Regions from separate parts of the Streptomyces changchenzhani genome, predicted to be linked through region 1. Evidence: riboswitches for the same ligand, from Rfam matches in the RefSeq annotation. Region 1 holds a riboswitch; the other holds the start of a gene.

What was found. A riboswitch is a leader RNA that binds a small molecule or an ion and turns the genes downstream of it on or off. The one in region 1 is predicted to bind S-adenosylmethionine.
Region 2: it holds a riboswitch for S-adenosylmethionine, as region 1 does, so the genes downstream of both, ABCR94_RS22125 (aminotransferase class V-fold PLP-dependent enzyme) here and thrC (threonine synthase) in region 1, are expected to answer to the same signal.

What each region holds. Positions count from the first base shown of each region.
Region 1 is NZ_JBDHNH010000001.1:321,811-328,349, forward strand. Features, by position in the region: gene ABCR94_RS01590 (hypothetical protein) at 331-504, shown strand; gene groL (chaperonin GroEL) at 631-2,253, opposite strand; gene ABCR94_RS01600 (cold-shock protein) at 2,537-2,740, opposite strand; gene ABCR94_RS01605 (MoaD/ThiS family protein) at 3,181-3,456, opposite strand; gene thrC (threonine synthase) at 3,453-4,748, opposite strand; SAM riboswitch class I at 4,766-4,893, opposite strand; gene ABCR94_RS01615 (glucosyl-3-phosphoglycerate synthase) at 5,114-6,058, shown strand; gene ABCR94_RS01620 (alpha,alpha-trehalose-phosphate synthase (UDP-forming)) at 6,123-6,539, shown strand, end outside.
Region 2 is NZ_JBDHNH010000007.1:50,932-57,470, reverse strand. Features, by position in the region: gene ABCR94_RS22145 (NYN domain-containing protein) at 1-112, opposite strand, end outside; gene ABCR94_RS22140 (hypothetical protein) at 148-390, opposite strand; gene ABCR94_RS22135 (rhomboid family intramembrane serine protease) at 525-1,235, shown strand; gene ABCR94_RS22130 (Lrp/AsnC family transcriptional regulator) at 1,232-1,513, shown strand; gene ABCR94_RS22125 (aminotransferase class V-fold PLP-dependent enzyme) at 1,597-2,982, opposite strand; SAM riboswitch class IV at 3,158-3,274, opposite strand; gene trpD (anthranilate phosphoribosyltransferase) at 3,360-4,424, opposite strand; gene qcrB (cytochrome bc1 complex cytochrome b subunit) at 4,588-6,216, opposite strand; gene qcrA (cytochrome bc1 complex Rieske iron-sulfur subunit) at 6,213-6,539, opposite strand, start outside.

The sequences.
Region 1 (6,539 bases):
CCGGCCCATCCGGACACCGGGCGTCCCGGGGGTGGGGCTTACCCCCGGAAGAACAAACCCCAACTCCGGCGCGGGCCGGACCATTTGGGCACCCGGGCCACGCGTCGGGCGCACGGCACGGGCAGTCCGCACAAGTGGCCCGCGCGGTGACGGCCCGTAGGGTGTGCGGCAGCAAGCACGGCCCGGCCCACACGACGTACAGCCGCGGCGAGGAAGGGGACACACGATGAATCACACGCGCTGGACACTGGCCCCCGAGAAGAAGCTCGCCGAGGGGTACGTCGAGCTCCCGGACGCCGCCGCAAAGAGCTCGGTCTCTCACAGACCGAAGTGGCGACACGCGCCGGGCTCACCCAGGCGAAGATCTCCCGTATCGAGGGCGCCGACGCCGTACCGACCCTGCTTCTGCTGCGGCGCCTGACCGGGGCATTGGACGCGTCCCTGAACATCGCCTTGGACGACGACCGCGAGGAAGTCGTGTTCGTCGCCCACCCGGCGGCCTGACGCATGGCGTAGAGCCGCACACGCCCGAGCCACCGTCCGCCCCCCGGGAAACGCCCGAGGGCGGCACCTCCGCGTGGAAGGTGCCGCCCTCGGTTTCCGTGCAGCCATGTACCGCTGAGCCGTGGCTCAGAAGTCCATGTCACCGCCGGGCATGCCGCCACCGGCAGGCGCGGAAGACTTCTCCGGCTTGTCGGCGATGACCGCTTCGGTGGTGAGGAAGAGCGCAGCGATGGACGCGGCGTTCTGCAGGGCGGAGCGCGTGACCTTCGCCGGGTCGATGATGCCCTCGGCGATCATGTCGACGTACTCACCCGTCGCGGCGTTCAGGCCGTGACCGATGGGCAGGTTGCGCACCTTCTCGACGATGACGCCACCCTCAAGACCACCGTTGACGGCGATCTGCTTGAGCGGGGCCTCCAGGGCGAGCTTCACGGCGTTCGCGCCGGTCGCCTCGTCACCCGTGAGCTCAAGCTTGTCGAAGACCGCGGTGGCCTGGAGAAGCGCCACGCCGCCACCGGCGACGATGCCCTCTTCGACGGCCGCCTTCGCGTTGCGAACGGCGTCCTCGATGCGGTGCTTGCGCTCCTTGAGCTCCACCTCGGTCGCGGCGCCGGCCTTGATGACGGCCACGCCGCCCGCGAGCTTCGCCAGGCGCTCCTGGAGCTTCTCGCGGTCGTAGTCCGAGTCGGAGTTCTCGATCTCGGCGCGGATCTGGTTGACGCGACCCTGGACCTGGTCGCTCTCACCGGAGCCGTCGACGATCGTGGTCTCGTCCTTGGTGATGACGACCTTGCGGGCACGGCCGAGCAGGTCGAGACCGGCGTTCTCAAGCTTGAGGCCGACCTCCTCGGAGATGACGGTGCCACCGGTGAGGATGGCGATGTCGCCGAGCATGGCCTTACGGCGGTCACCGAAGCCCGGAGCCTTGACGGCAACGGACTTGAAGGTGCCACGGATCTTGTTGACGACGAGCGTGGACAGTGCCTCGCCCTCGACGTCCTCCGCGATGATCAGCAGGGGCTTGCCCGACTGCATGACCTTCTCAAGCAGCGGAAGGAGGTCCTTCACGTTGCTGATCTTGGAGTTGACGATCAGGATGTACGGCTCGTCGAGCGACGACTCCATACGCTCCATGTCGGTGGCGAAGTACGCCGAGATGTAGCCCTTGTCGAAACGCATGCCCTCAGTGAGCTCAAGCTCAAGCCCGAAGGTCTGCGACTCCTCGACAGTGATGACGCCTTCCTTGCCGACCTTGTCCATCGCCTCGGCGATGAGCTCGCCGATCTGGGTGTCGGCGGCGGAGATGGAGGCCGTAGAAGCGATCTGCTCCTTGGTCTCCACATCCTTGGCCTGCTCAAGGATCGCGGCGGAGACGGCCTCGACGGCCTTCTCGATGCCACGCTTGAGGGCCATGGGGTTGGCGCCTGCGGCAACATTGCGCAGGCCCTCGCGGACGAGAGCCTGGGCGAGGACAGTCGCGGTCGTCGTGCCGTCACCGGCAACGTCGTCGGTCTTCTTCGCGACTTCCTTGACCAGCTCGGCGCCGATCTTCTCGTACGGGTCCTCGAGCTCGATCTCCTTGGCGATGGAAACACCATCGTTGGTGATCGTGGGGGCTCCCCACTTCTTCTCGAGGACGACGTTACGGCCCTTGGGGCCGAGGGTTACCTTGACGGCGTCGGCGAGCTGGTTCATCCCGCGCTCGAGACCGCGCCGTGCCTCCTCGTTGAACGCGATGATTTTAGCCATGTGAAGTGGTCCTCCCGGACTGGGGTGGAGTGCGATGGACTGAATGGCGCCCGCGACGGACGGCCTGCCTGCCTCGTGGTTCCTTGCCCCACAAGGCCTGCGGGCCTCGCCGACCCAGTCCTTCTGTCACTCTCACTAGGAGAGTGCTAACGCCAATGATTAGCACTCGACCCCCTTGAGTGCAAGGCCGTCCCGGGGAGGGGACACGCACGGAGGGCCTGTACCCCGTGTGGGGTACAGGCCCTCCGTGCGTGAGTTGCGTCGGTGGTCGATCGCGCCGAGATCAGACGGCGAGCTTGACCATGTCCGCCTGCGGACCCTTCTGGCCCTGCGAGATCTCGAACTCAACTCGCTGACCTTCTTCAAGGGTGCGGTAACCGTCCATCTGGATCGCGCTGTAGTGGACGAAAACATCCGCACCACCGTCGACCGCGATGAAGCCGTACCCCTTCTCCGCGTTGAACCACTTGACGGTGCCCTGAGCCATGCCTAACTCCCCTATTACTGGCCCTTGCACAGGCCCGCACTTCGCGGAACCCGGGTCAGACCTCACCCTCAGCCAGCCCTCGAAAGAACAGGAGAGGATGTGCGCCGGAACGCGTCGACCGCGGCTGAATGTATCTGCCCAACTGCCCTCTGCAACAGGTCAATCGGACGAGAAATCCGGGCACAGCCGAACACCCGAATAGGGGGGATTCACCGTATTCCAGGGCAAGTCGGGCCGGACAAAGCGCGCTTCAGCGGCAATTCGCTCGAACACTTTGGCTGTTTCTTGTCGCGCGGGATCGCATTCACATATGCGCCGGGCACAAGCAGCGGAGGGGGCTTCCCCAACTGTACCGCGCTCAACCATAGAGAATTGCCCCCTCCGCTTCTGTCGCGGAGAGGGCAATTGCGTTAGCTCTGGGTGAGTACGTCGGCCGTGGATCAGCCGCCCGCGACGGCCGGGATGATCGAGACGCCGGCGCCGTCCGGGGTGACGGTCTCCAGACCGCTCTCGAAGCGCACGTCGTCGTCGTTCACGTAGACGTTCACGAAGCGGCGCAGCTTGCCCTGGTCGTCCAGGACACGGGCCGCGATGCCGGTGTGGTTCTTCTCCAGATCCGCGATGACCTCGGAGAGGATCGCGCCCTCGGCCGCCACCTCGGCCTGGCCACCGGTGTACGGGCGAAGAATGGTCGGGATGCGAACTTTGACGCTCATACGAGGCCAGCCTCTCGGAACGAGTCCAGGGTCGGACGGATGACGGCGGACTGGCCCGTGGTTGGGGCCACCGCTTCGAGGGTCTTCAGGCCGTCGCCCGTGTTGAGCACGACCGTGGTGAGGGCCGGGTCGAGGAGACCGGCGTCGATCAGCTTCTTCGTCACGCCGACGGTCACCCCGCCCGCGGTCTCCGCGAAGATGCCCTCGGTACGGGCGAGCAGCTTGATGGCGTCCACCACCTGCTCGTCATTGACGTCCTCGACCGCGCCGCCGGTACGCCGGGCGATGTCCAGGACGTACGGCCCGTCCGCCGGGTTGCCGATGGCCAGCGACTTGGCGATGGTGTTCGGCTTCTGCGGCCGTACGACGTCGAGCCCGGCCTTGAAGGCCGTCGACACCGGCGAGCAGCCCTCGGCCTGGGCGCCGAAGATCTTGTACGGCTTGTCCTCGACCAGACCGAGCGCGATGAGCTCCTTGAGCCCCTTGTCGATCTTCGTGAGCTGCGATCCCGAGGCGATCGGGATGACGATCTGGTCGGGCAGCTGCCAGCCGAGCTGCTCACAGATCTCGTACGCCAGGGTCTTGGAGCCCTCGCCGTAGTACGGGCGCAGGTTGACGTTGACGAAGCCCCAGCCCTCGCCCAGCGGGTCGCCGATGAGCTCGGAGCAGAACCGGTTCACTTCGTCGTAGTTGCCCTCGATGCCGACCACGTTGCCGCCGTACACCGAGGCCATGATGACCTTGCCCTGCTCCAGGTCGTGCGGGATGAACACGCAGGACCGGAACCCGGCCTTGGCGGCCGCGGCGCCGACCGCGCCCGCCAGGTTGCCGGTGGAGGAGCAGGAGAGCGTGGTGAAACCGAAGGCGCGGGCGGCCTCGACGGCGATGGCGACGACGCGGTCCTTGAAGGAGTGCGTCGGGTTGCCCGAGTCGTCCTTGACGTACAGGGCGCCTGTGACGCCCAGCTCGCGGGCGAGGTTGTCGGCCTTGACGAGCTTGGTGAAGCCGGGGTTCAGGCTGGGCTTCGACGCCACGTCGACGGGGACGGGCAGCAGGGGGGCGTAGCGCCAGATGTTCTCCGGGCCGGCCTCGATCTGCTTGCGCAGGGATTCCGCGTCACCGAACGGGAGGTCGTATGCGATCTCAAGGGGACCGAAACAGGAAGAACAGGCGAAGATCGGGCCGAGTTCAAAACGCTCTCCGCACTCACGGCACGAAAGCGCCGTGGCGGGTCCGAGGTCTACTGCGGCTTTTACGGTGTGCGCTTCAGCGGCGACGGTCTGCGAAGCCATAATGGCGAGGCCCTTTCTCCTCATCTTCCCCGCGACGAATTTCGCCACGAGACGGAATTGGCACCTTCCCCGCCATGACCTCTCGGTCGGCTGGGTGGTTGCCGGGACTTCAACGGGCCGTTCCCTCAGTCCCTCTGGATGAGCGCTATGGCACCGGACCGAGGTCCGGGCATTTGTCCGCGTGATGGCCCCCGATATGCGACGGTCATCCGCGTTGTTCAAGACTGTAACCGAACCCCCGGAGGGTTGAGGTAGTCGTCCGCACCGCGAGATGGATCACACAGCAGTCACACAGCAGCCCCCACAGCCGTCCCACGACAGTCCCACGACAGTCCCACAACGGTCACACAGCAGGGAGAACGCACGTGCTGGAAGAGGTGGAGCGCTGGCTGCCCAGGCGGTCCTGGTCTGCGGCGGACCGCCCGCTCGACCAGCTGATCGCGGCCAAGAAGCGGCGCGGCGCCACCATCAGCGTCGTCCTGCCGGCCCTCGACGAGGAGGCCACGGTCGGCGCGATCGTCGCCACGATCCGCCGTGAGCTGATGGAGGCCCTGCCGCTCGTCGACGAGCTGGTAGTGATCGACTCCGGCTCCTCGGACGCCACGACGAAGGTGGCCGCGGCGGCGGGCGCGCGGGTGGTGCACCGCGACGAGATACTGCCGCGCGTGCCCACAATGCCGGGCAAGGGCGAGGTGCTGTGGCGGTCACTGCTCGTGACCGGCGGTGACATCGTCTGCTTCGTCGACGCGGACCTCAGGGACTTCTCGGCGTCATTCGTCTCGGGCATCGTCGGGCCGCTGCTCACCGATCCCGATGTGCAGTTCGTGAAGGCGATGTACGACCGCCCGCTCGGCGAGGCCGCAGGCCAGGGCGGCCGGGTCACGGAGCTGGTGGCCAGGCCGCTGCTCAATCTGCACTGGCCGCAGCTGGCCGGGTTCGTCCAGCCGCTGGGCGGCGAGTACGCGGCGCGGCGCTCTCTCCTGGAGCGGCTGCCCTTCCCCGTCGGTTACGGAGTGGAGCTGGGCCTGCTCGTCGACTCGCTGCACACGGTGGGTCTGGACGCGCTGGGACAGGTCGATGTGGGCATACGCAAGCACCGCCACCAGGACGGGCAGGCGCTGGGGCGGATGGCCGCGGCGATCTACCGGACGGCCCAGCTGCGGCTTTCCCGGGGGCACCTGGTGCGGCCGGCGCTCACCCAGTTCGAGCGCGGTGCGGAGGGATTCGTACCGCGTACGACGGCCGTGGACACCGAGGAACGGCCGCCGATGCGGGAGATCGAGGAGTACCAGGAGCGGCGCGCGGCGTGATCGCACAGTGCGACGAGGACCGGCCGTACGTTTGAGTGTTTCCAGGACGGGCTAGGTTCGCGACATGGTTTCCCAACCCCGTGCTCAGGTTCTCGTCGCGTCCAACCGCGGCCCCGTTTCGTACGCGCTCGGCGAGGACGGCTCGCTCACGGCCAGCCGGGGCGGGGGCGGGCTCGTATCCGGATTGTCGGCCATCGGCCCCGACACGGACGCCCTGTGGGTGTGCGCGGCGCTCGGCGACGGTGACCGCGAGGCGGTGCGGCGCACCGGCGGCCTGCTCGACCCGGCGGAGACCGGCGGGCAGCGGGTGCGGATGCTCGGGATCGACCCGGAGGTGTACGCCGACGCGTACAACGAGATCGCCAATTCGACGCTGTGGTTCGTCCACCATCTGCTGTACCAGACCCCGCTGGAGCCGGTGTTCGGCACGGAGTTCCGGGCGCAGTGGGCGTCGTACGAGAAGTACAACGCGGCGTTCGCC
Region 2 (6,539 bases), on a different contig from region 1:
CCGAGACCAGCGCGACGACCTTGCGCCGCACGCCTTCGGGCAGCGGGCGGTCGAGCACCTCGGCTGCGTCCCCGGCCGAGCCGGCCGGGTCGGCGCCTTGCGCGTGCTCCACAATCCGTCACCCCATCACCTATCGGGCCGGTCCGCTCAGGAGCCGACTCCAGGCCTGTCCACCAGTTCGATCTGGTCCACGGCATTGCACCAGCGGCACCGCACCGACTCGATGGTCTCACTGACCACCTCGCGTTCCTCGACCTTGGACTCTCCGGCCAGGTCGAGGTGGACGTACTCGACGACCTTGGAGGAGCGGGTCACGTCGAACCGCGTGAGATTGCCGCACAGTGCGCAGCGCCACCGGGTCTCGGTAGTCGGCAGGGGAACCGTCGTCATATGCCGTCCTCTTTCGTTGTGCCTACTGCCCGTAACCCTACGGCCTCGCGGGTACCGGGCGTGGCGGGCGTCGAGCAGGTGAGACCCGGCGAGGCACTCTGTCCGACCCGGTCCCGTTACGTCACACTCTGTCCATGATCGATTGGCGGCAAGCGGCCCGGGGCCCGGTGGTGACATACGGCCTGATCGGTGTGTGCTGTCTGGCCTTCGTCATCGGCCCCGTCTCCGGCTTCAACCCGGCATACGGCACGGGCGACACCCTGCTCGCCGCCCAGAGCGCGTACTTCGAGCGGTGGGGCGTGATTCCCAGCGAGCTGCTGAGCGGTTCCGGTGCGGCGCTGGTCACCCCGGTCACCGCCCTGTTCGTGCACGGCGGCTGGCTCCACCTGCTGGGCAACATGCTCTTCCTGTACGTCTTCGGGATGATGGCCGAGGAAAGGATGGGCCGCGTGCAGTTCGCCCTGTTCTACGTGGCCTGCGGCTATCTCGCCCTGTTGGCGTACGCCGTCGCGCACGCGGACTCCGACCAGACGCTGGTCGGCGCCTCCGGCGCGATCTCCGCGGTGCTCGGCGCCTTCCTCTTCCTCTTCCCCAGGGCCCGGGTCACCAGCCTGTTCCCCTTCCTCCTTTTCCTGCCGCTGCGCTTCCCCGCCTGGATCGTGCTGATCTTCTGGTTCGCCCTCCAATGGCTGGCGGCGCGGAGCGCCGACTCCGGTCCCGGGGTCGCGTATCTCGCGCACCTGGTGGGCTTCTGCACGGGCTTCCTCTACGCCTGGGGGCGGTACGGGCGTACGGATAGAGTGAGAGCCCCAGCGCAGGCCACCGAGGGAGAAAGCCAACCGTGATCACCGCGATCGTGCTCATCAAGACCAGCGTGGACCGGATCCCCGAGATCGCCGAGTCGATCGCCTCGCTCGAAAGCGTCAGCGAGGTCTTCTCGGTCACCGGTACGTACGACCTGATCGCCATGGTGCGCGTGGCCAAGCACGACGACCTCGCCGATGTCATCCCCGGCAGCATCAGCAAGATCCCCGGCGTCGAGGGCACCGACACCCATGTCGCGTTCCGTACGTACTCGCAGCACGACCTCGAAGCGGCCTTCGCCATCGGCCTCGACGCGTAACGTCCGCGCCGCGCGATCGCCCCGCCGCAACGAAGCCGCACGGGGCGCCCGCCTCGTGGCGTGCACCCCGTGCGGTCAGGTCCCTAGAGCGCCGGCGTGTTCACGGAGTCCCGGTCCGGCACGCAACGGCCGTCCTCGGTGCGGTAGTTCCACTGCGCGCCCTGCTGTACGAGCTCCTTGACGGCGCCCACGAACCGCTCCACGTGCTCGTCGGGCGTCCCCGCGCCGAAGCTGACCCGGATCGCGTTCAGCGAGCGCTCGCCCGGCTCGGCCTCGGGGGCGCCGCACTCCCCCGGGTCCTGCGCGTCGCTGCCGAGCAGGGTGCGCACCAGCGGGTGGGCGCAGAACAGACCGTCCCGTACGCCGATTCCGTACTCGGCGGACAGCGCGGCGGCGAAGTGCGAGCTGTTCCAGCCCTCGACCACGAACGAGATGACGCCGACGCGCGGGGCGTCGTCCCCGAAGAGAGACAGCACCCTGACCGCGTCGACCTCGGCGAGGCCTTCGCGGACCTTGGTGACGAGCCCCTGCTCGCGCTCGACCAGCGAGTCGAAGCCGGCCTCGGTGAGCGCCTTGCAGGCGGCGGCGATCGAGTAGACCCCGATGACGTTCGGCGAGCCGGCCTCGTGGCGGGCCGCCGTGGTGTGCCACTCGACGTCCACGCCGCCGTCGCCGCGCCGGGCGACCTTGCGCGAGGCCCCGCCGCCCGCGAGGTAAGGCTCGGCGGCCTGCAGCCAGTCGGCGCGGCCCGCGAGCACACCCGAGCCGAACGGCGCGTACAACTTGTGCCCGGAGAAGGCGACCCAGTCGACGTCCAGCTCGTCGATGTCCAGCGAGTGGTGCGGCGCGAGCTGCGCGGCGTCCAGCACGATGCGCGCGCCGTGGGCGTGCGCCGCGGCGGCGAGCTCCTTCACCGGCCACAGCTCACCGGTGACGTTCGAGGCGCCGGTGACGCAGACCAGCGCCGGACCGTGGGGATCGCGGGCGGCCAACGCGCGCTCCAGGGTCTCGACGGCCTGGGTCGGGGTCCGCGGCGCGTTCAGGTAGGTCACCTCGGCGTCGCGCCAGGGCAGCAGGGACGCGTGGTGCTCGGTCTCGAAGACGAAGACCTGGCAGTCGGCGGGCAGCGCCGCGGCCAGCAGGTTCAGCGAGTCGGTGGTGGACCGGGTGAAAACGACCTGGTCGCTCTCGCGGCAGCCGAGGAACTCCGCGACGGTGGCGCGGCTGTTCTCGAAGAGGTCGGTCGACAGCTGCGAGAGGTAACCGGCGCCGCGGTGCACGCTGCCGTAGTACGGGGCGTACGCCGCCACGTCGTCCCACACCCGCTGCAGGGCCGGGGCGCTCGCCGCGTAGTCAAGGGCGGCGTAGGTGACCTCGCCACCGGTGACGAGCGGCACGAGAACATCTCGCCCAAGCACGGGCAGAGGCGCACAAAGGGTCTGGTCGGCGGCAACAGTGGAGACAGACATGGCGAACTCCCGTGGAGGGCAGGCGAATTCACTGCGCCGGCAGGCATGCGGCAACGCAGGAAAGACGAAAAGGGGGTGCGGAAGTGGGGCTACGAGCCCTATCGCATTCGCTTGCTCACGAGACTGCTCCCTTGAGGACCAGGACCCCAGAGGCTGTGACATTCAAAGATGCCAGGGTCCGCGCTTGCCGTAGACCTTTCTGTCTACGGCCTGGTCTTCACCCGGGGCACCCCGCCACGGACGGAGGGTTGCCGGACAGCAAGCCGGGGCCAAAACGCTGTCACTCATGACCTGTGCAGAATCTTGCCACACGATCCAAAAGACGCAAGGCGCAGTCCAGAGTTCGGACTGCGCCCTGCGTCACACAAACCCGTTCCTCAGCTGTTGCTGGCCGCCACCCAGCGCTCCAGCGCCGCGCGCGCCGCCCCCGAGTCGATCGCCTCGGCGGCCTTGCCGATGCCCACCGCGAGCTGCTCGGTCAGGGTCGCGTCGGTCGGGTCCAGCGCGACCAGCGCCGCCGCCGTATTGAGCAGCACCGCTTCCCGCACGGCCCCGGTCTCGCCCGCCAGCAGCCGGCGCGCGACGTCCGCGTTGTACGACGCGTCCGCGCCCCGCAGCGCCTCGACGGGCACGATCTCCAGGCCCACGTGACGCGGGTCGAAGGCCTCCTCGCGGACGGCTCCGTCGCGTACCACCCAGACGCGGGAGGTCGCGGTGGTGGTCAGCTCGTCGAGTCCGTCGTCGCCGCGGAAGACCAGCGCGGAATTTCCCCGTTCGGCGAGCACACCCGCCACGATGGGGGCCATCCGGGCGTCCGCGACCCCGACCGCCTGCGCCCGTACCCTCGCCGGGTTCGTCAGGGGGCCGAGAATGTTGAAGGTGGTCTGCGCGCCCAGCTCCTTGCGCGCCTTCGCGGCGTACCGCAGGGCGGGGTGGAACTTCACGGCGAAGCAGAAGGTGATGCCCGCCTCCTCCGCGACCTCGGCGACGCGCCGCGGCGTCAGCTCCAGGTTGACGCCGAGCTTCTCCAGGACGTCCGAGGCGCCGCTCGCCGACGACGCGGCGCGGTTGCCGTGCTTGACGACCTTGGCGCCGGTGCCCGCGACGACGATCGCCGACATCGTGGAGATGTTGACGGTCTTGGCCAGGTCGCCGCCGGTGCCGACGATGTCGACCGTACGGCCGGGCACCTCGATGGTGTTGGCGTGCGCGTACATCGCGCGCACCATCCCTGAGACCTCGTCGACCGTCTCGCCCTTGGCCCGCAGCGCGACCGCGAACCCGGCGATCTGGGCGTCGGTCGCCTCGCCGCTCATGATGCGGTCCATGGCCCACGCCGTGTCGTCCGCGGTCAGGTTCTCGCCGCGCAGCAGGGCGTTCAGCACACCCGGCCAGGAGCCGGCCGCCACGCTGTCGCCGCCAACCGGGGTCACAACGTTCATGGTCCGCTCCTGGGTCCACAGCCGAATAAGGATGGCCCCACCCTATCCAGCCCCCGGGAACGGCGAGGAGCCCCGTCCAGAATGGGATCTCCCCTGCTCCTTAAGAGCTTGGGGAAGGACGGGGCTCCTGCCGTGGCGACCTTTCGGTCACATGCTCAGGTGATCAGTGGTGGCCGTGGCCGCTGGTGATCTCCTTGTACTCGTCGGCGGTGGGCTTGGGAATCTGGTTGCCCTCGCCGTACATACCCTTGCTCAGCTTGACCTTCAGCTTCTGCGAGCCGGAGACCTTGCGCCGCACACCGTTCTCGTCGACCGTCGCGCCGACCTCGGCGGGCTCGTACTGCTCGTGCGCCGTGAGGGTGTGCAGGTCCTCCTGGTTGAGCGGCTGGTGGACCTCGACGAACTCACCGTGCGGCAGCCGCTTGATGATGCCGGACTCGCGTCCGTGCAGCACCTTCTCCGCGTCGCGCCGCTGCAGACCCATGCAGATCCGCTTGGTGGCGATGAACACGAGGACAGGTCCGACGAAGAAGAAGATCCGGACGAACCAGGAGATCGTGTTGATCGACAGGCTGAATTGGGTGGCCCAGATGTCGTTGCCGCCACCGATCAGCATGATGAAGTACGCCGCGATCCAGGCCGCACCGAAGCCGGTACGGGTCGGGGCGTTGCGCGGGCGGTCCAGGATGTGGTGCTCGCGCTTGTCCCCGGTGACCCAGGATTCGATGAACGGATAGACCGCGATCGCGCCCAGCACCAGCGGGAAGATCATCAGCGGGATCATCACGCCCAGGGCCAGCGTGTGGCCCCAGATGTTGATCTCCCAGCCCGGCATCACTCGGATCAGCCCCTCGGCGAAGCCCATGTACCAGTCGGGCTGTGCGCCGGTGGAGACCTGGTCGGGCCGGTACGGACCGAGTACCCAGACCGGGTTGATCGTGAACATCGCCGAGATGGCCGCGATGACACCGAAGACCAGGAAGAAGAAGCCTCCGGCCTTGGCGATGTAGACCGGCAGGAGCGGCATGCCGACGACGTTCTTGTTGGTGCGGCCGGGACCCGCGAACTGCGTGTGCTTGTGGAAGAAGACCAGGATCAGGTGCGCCACCACAAGGCCGAGCATGATGCCGGGCAACAGCAGGATGTGGATCGAGTAGAACCTGGCCACCATGTCGTGGCCCGGGAACTCTCCGCCGAACAGGAACATCGAGATGTACGTGCCGACGACCGGCATGGACAGGATCGCGCCCTGGGTGAAGCGGACACCGGTGCCCGACAGCAGGTCGTCCGGGAGCGAGTAGCCGGTGAAACCGGTGAACATGCCCAGGACGAACAGCAGGAAGCCGAACAGCCAGTTGATCTCACGCGGCTTGCGGAAGGCGCCCGTGAAGAACACGCGCATCATGTGCACGAACATCGCCGCGAGGAAGATCAGCGCGGCCCAGTGGTGGATCTGCCGGATGAGCAGACCGCCGCGGACGTCGAAGCTGATCTCCAGGGTCGACGCGTAGGCCTCCGTCATACGGATGCCCTGCATCGGCACGTACGAGCCGTGGTACACGACCTCGTTCATGCTCGGGTGGAAGAACAGCGTCAGATACACACCCGTGAGGATGATGATGATGAAGCTGTAGAGGCAGATCTCGCCCAGCATGAAGGACCAGTGGTCCGGGAAGATCTTGCGCATGTTGGCCTTGGCGAGGCTGTAGATGCCCAGCCTGCCGTCGGCCCAGTCGGCGACCTTCTCGCCGGCGGGCGCCTCTTTGCGCTGTGGTTCGGTGACGGTACTCATCCGCGCTCCCAGAAGGAAGGACCGACGGGCTCTTCGAAGCCGCTGAGCGCTTCGAGGAATCCTTCGTCATTCACACCGATCCGCAGCTGCGGAAGCGCGTGACCGGCCGGGCCGAAGATGACGCGCGCGCCGTCGGAGAGGTCGAAGGTGGACTGGTGACACGGGCAGAGCACGTGGTGCGTCTGCTGCTCGTACAGGCTGATCGGGCAGCCGACGTGGGTGCAGATCTTCGAGAACGCCACGATGCCCTCGTGGGCCCATTCGAGCTGGCGCTTGTCCTTGATGTCCTTCGGCTGGATGCGGACGATCATCAGGGCGGCCTT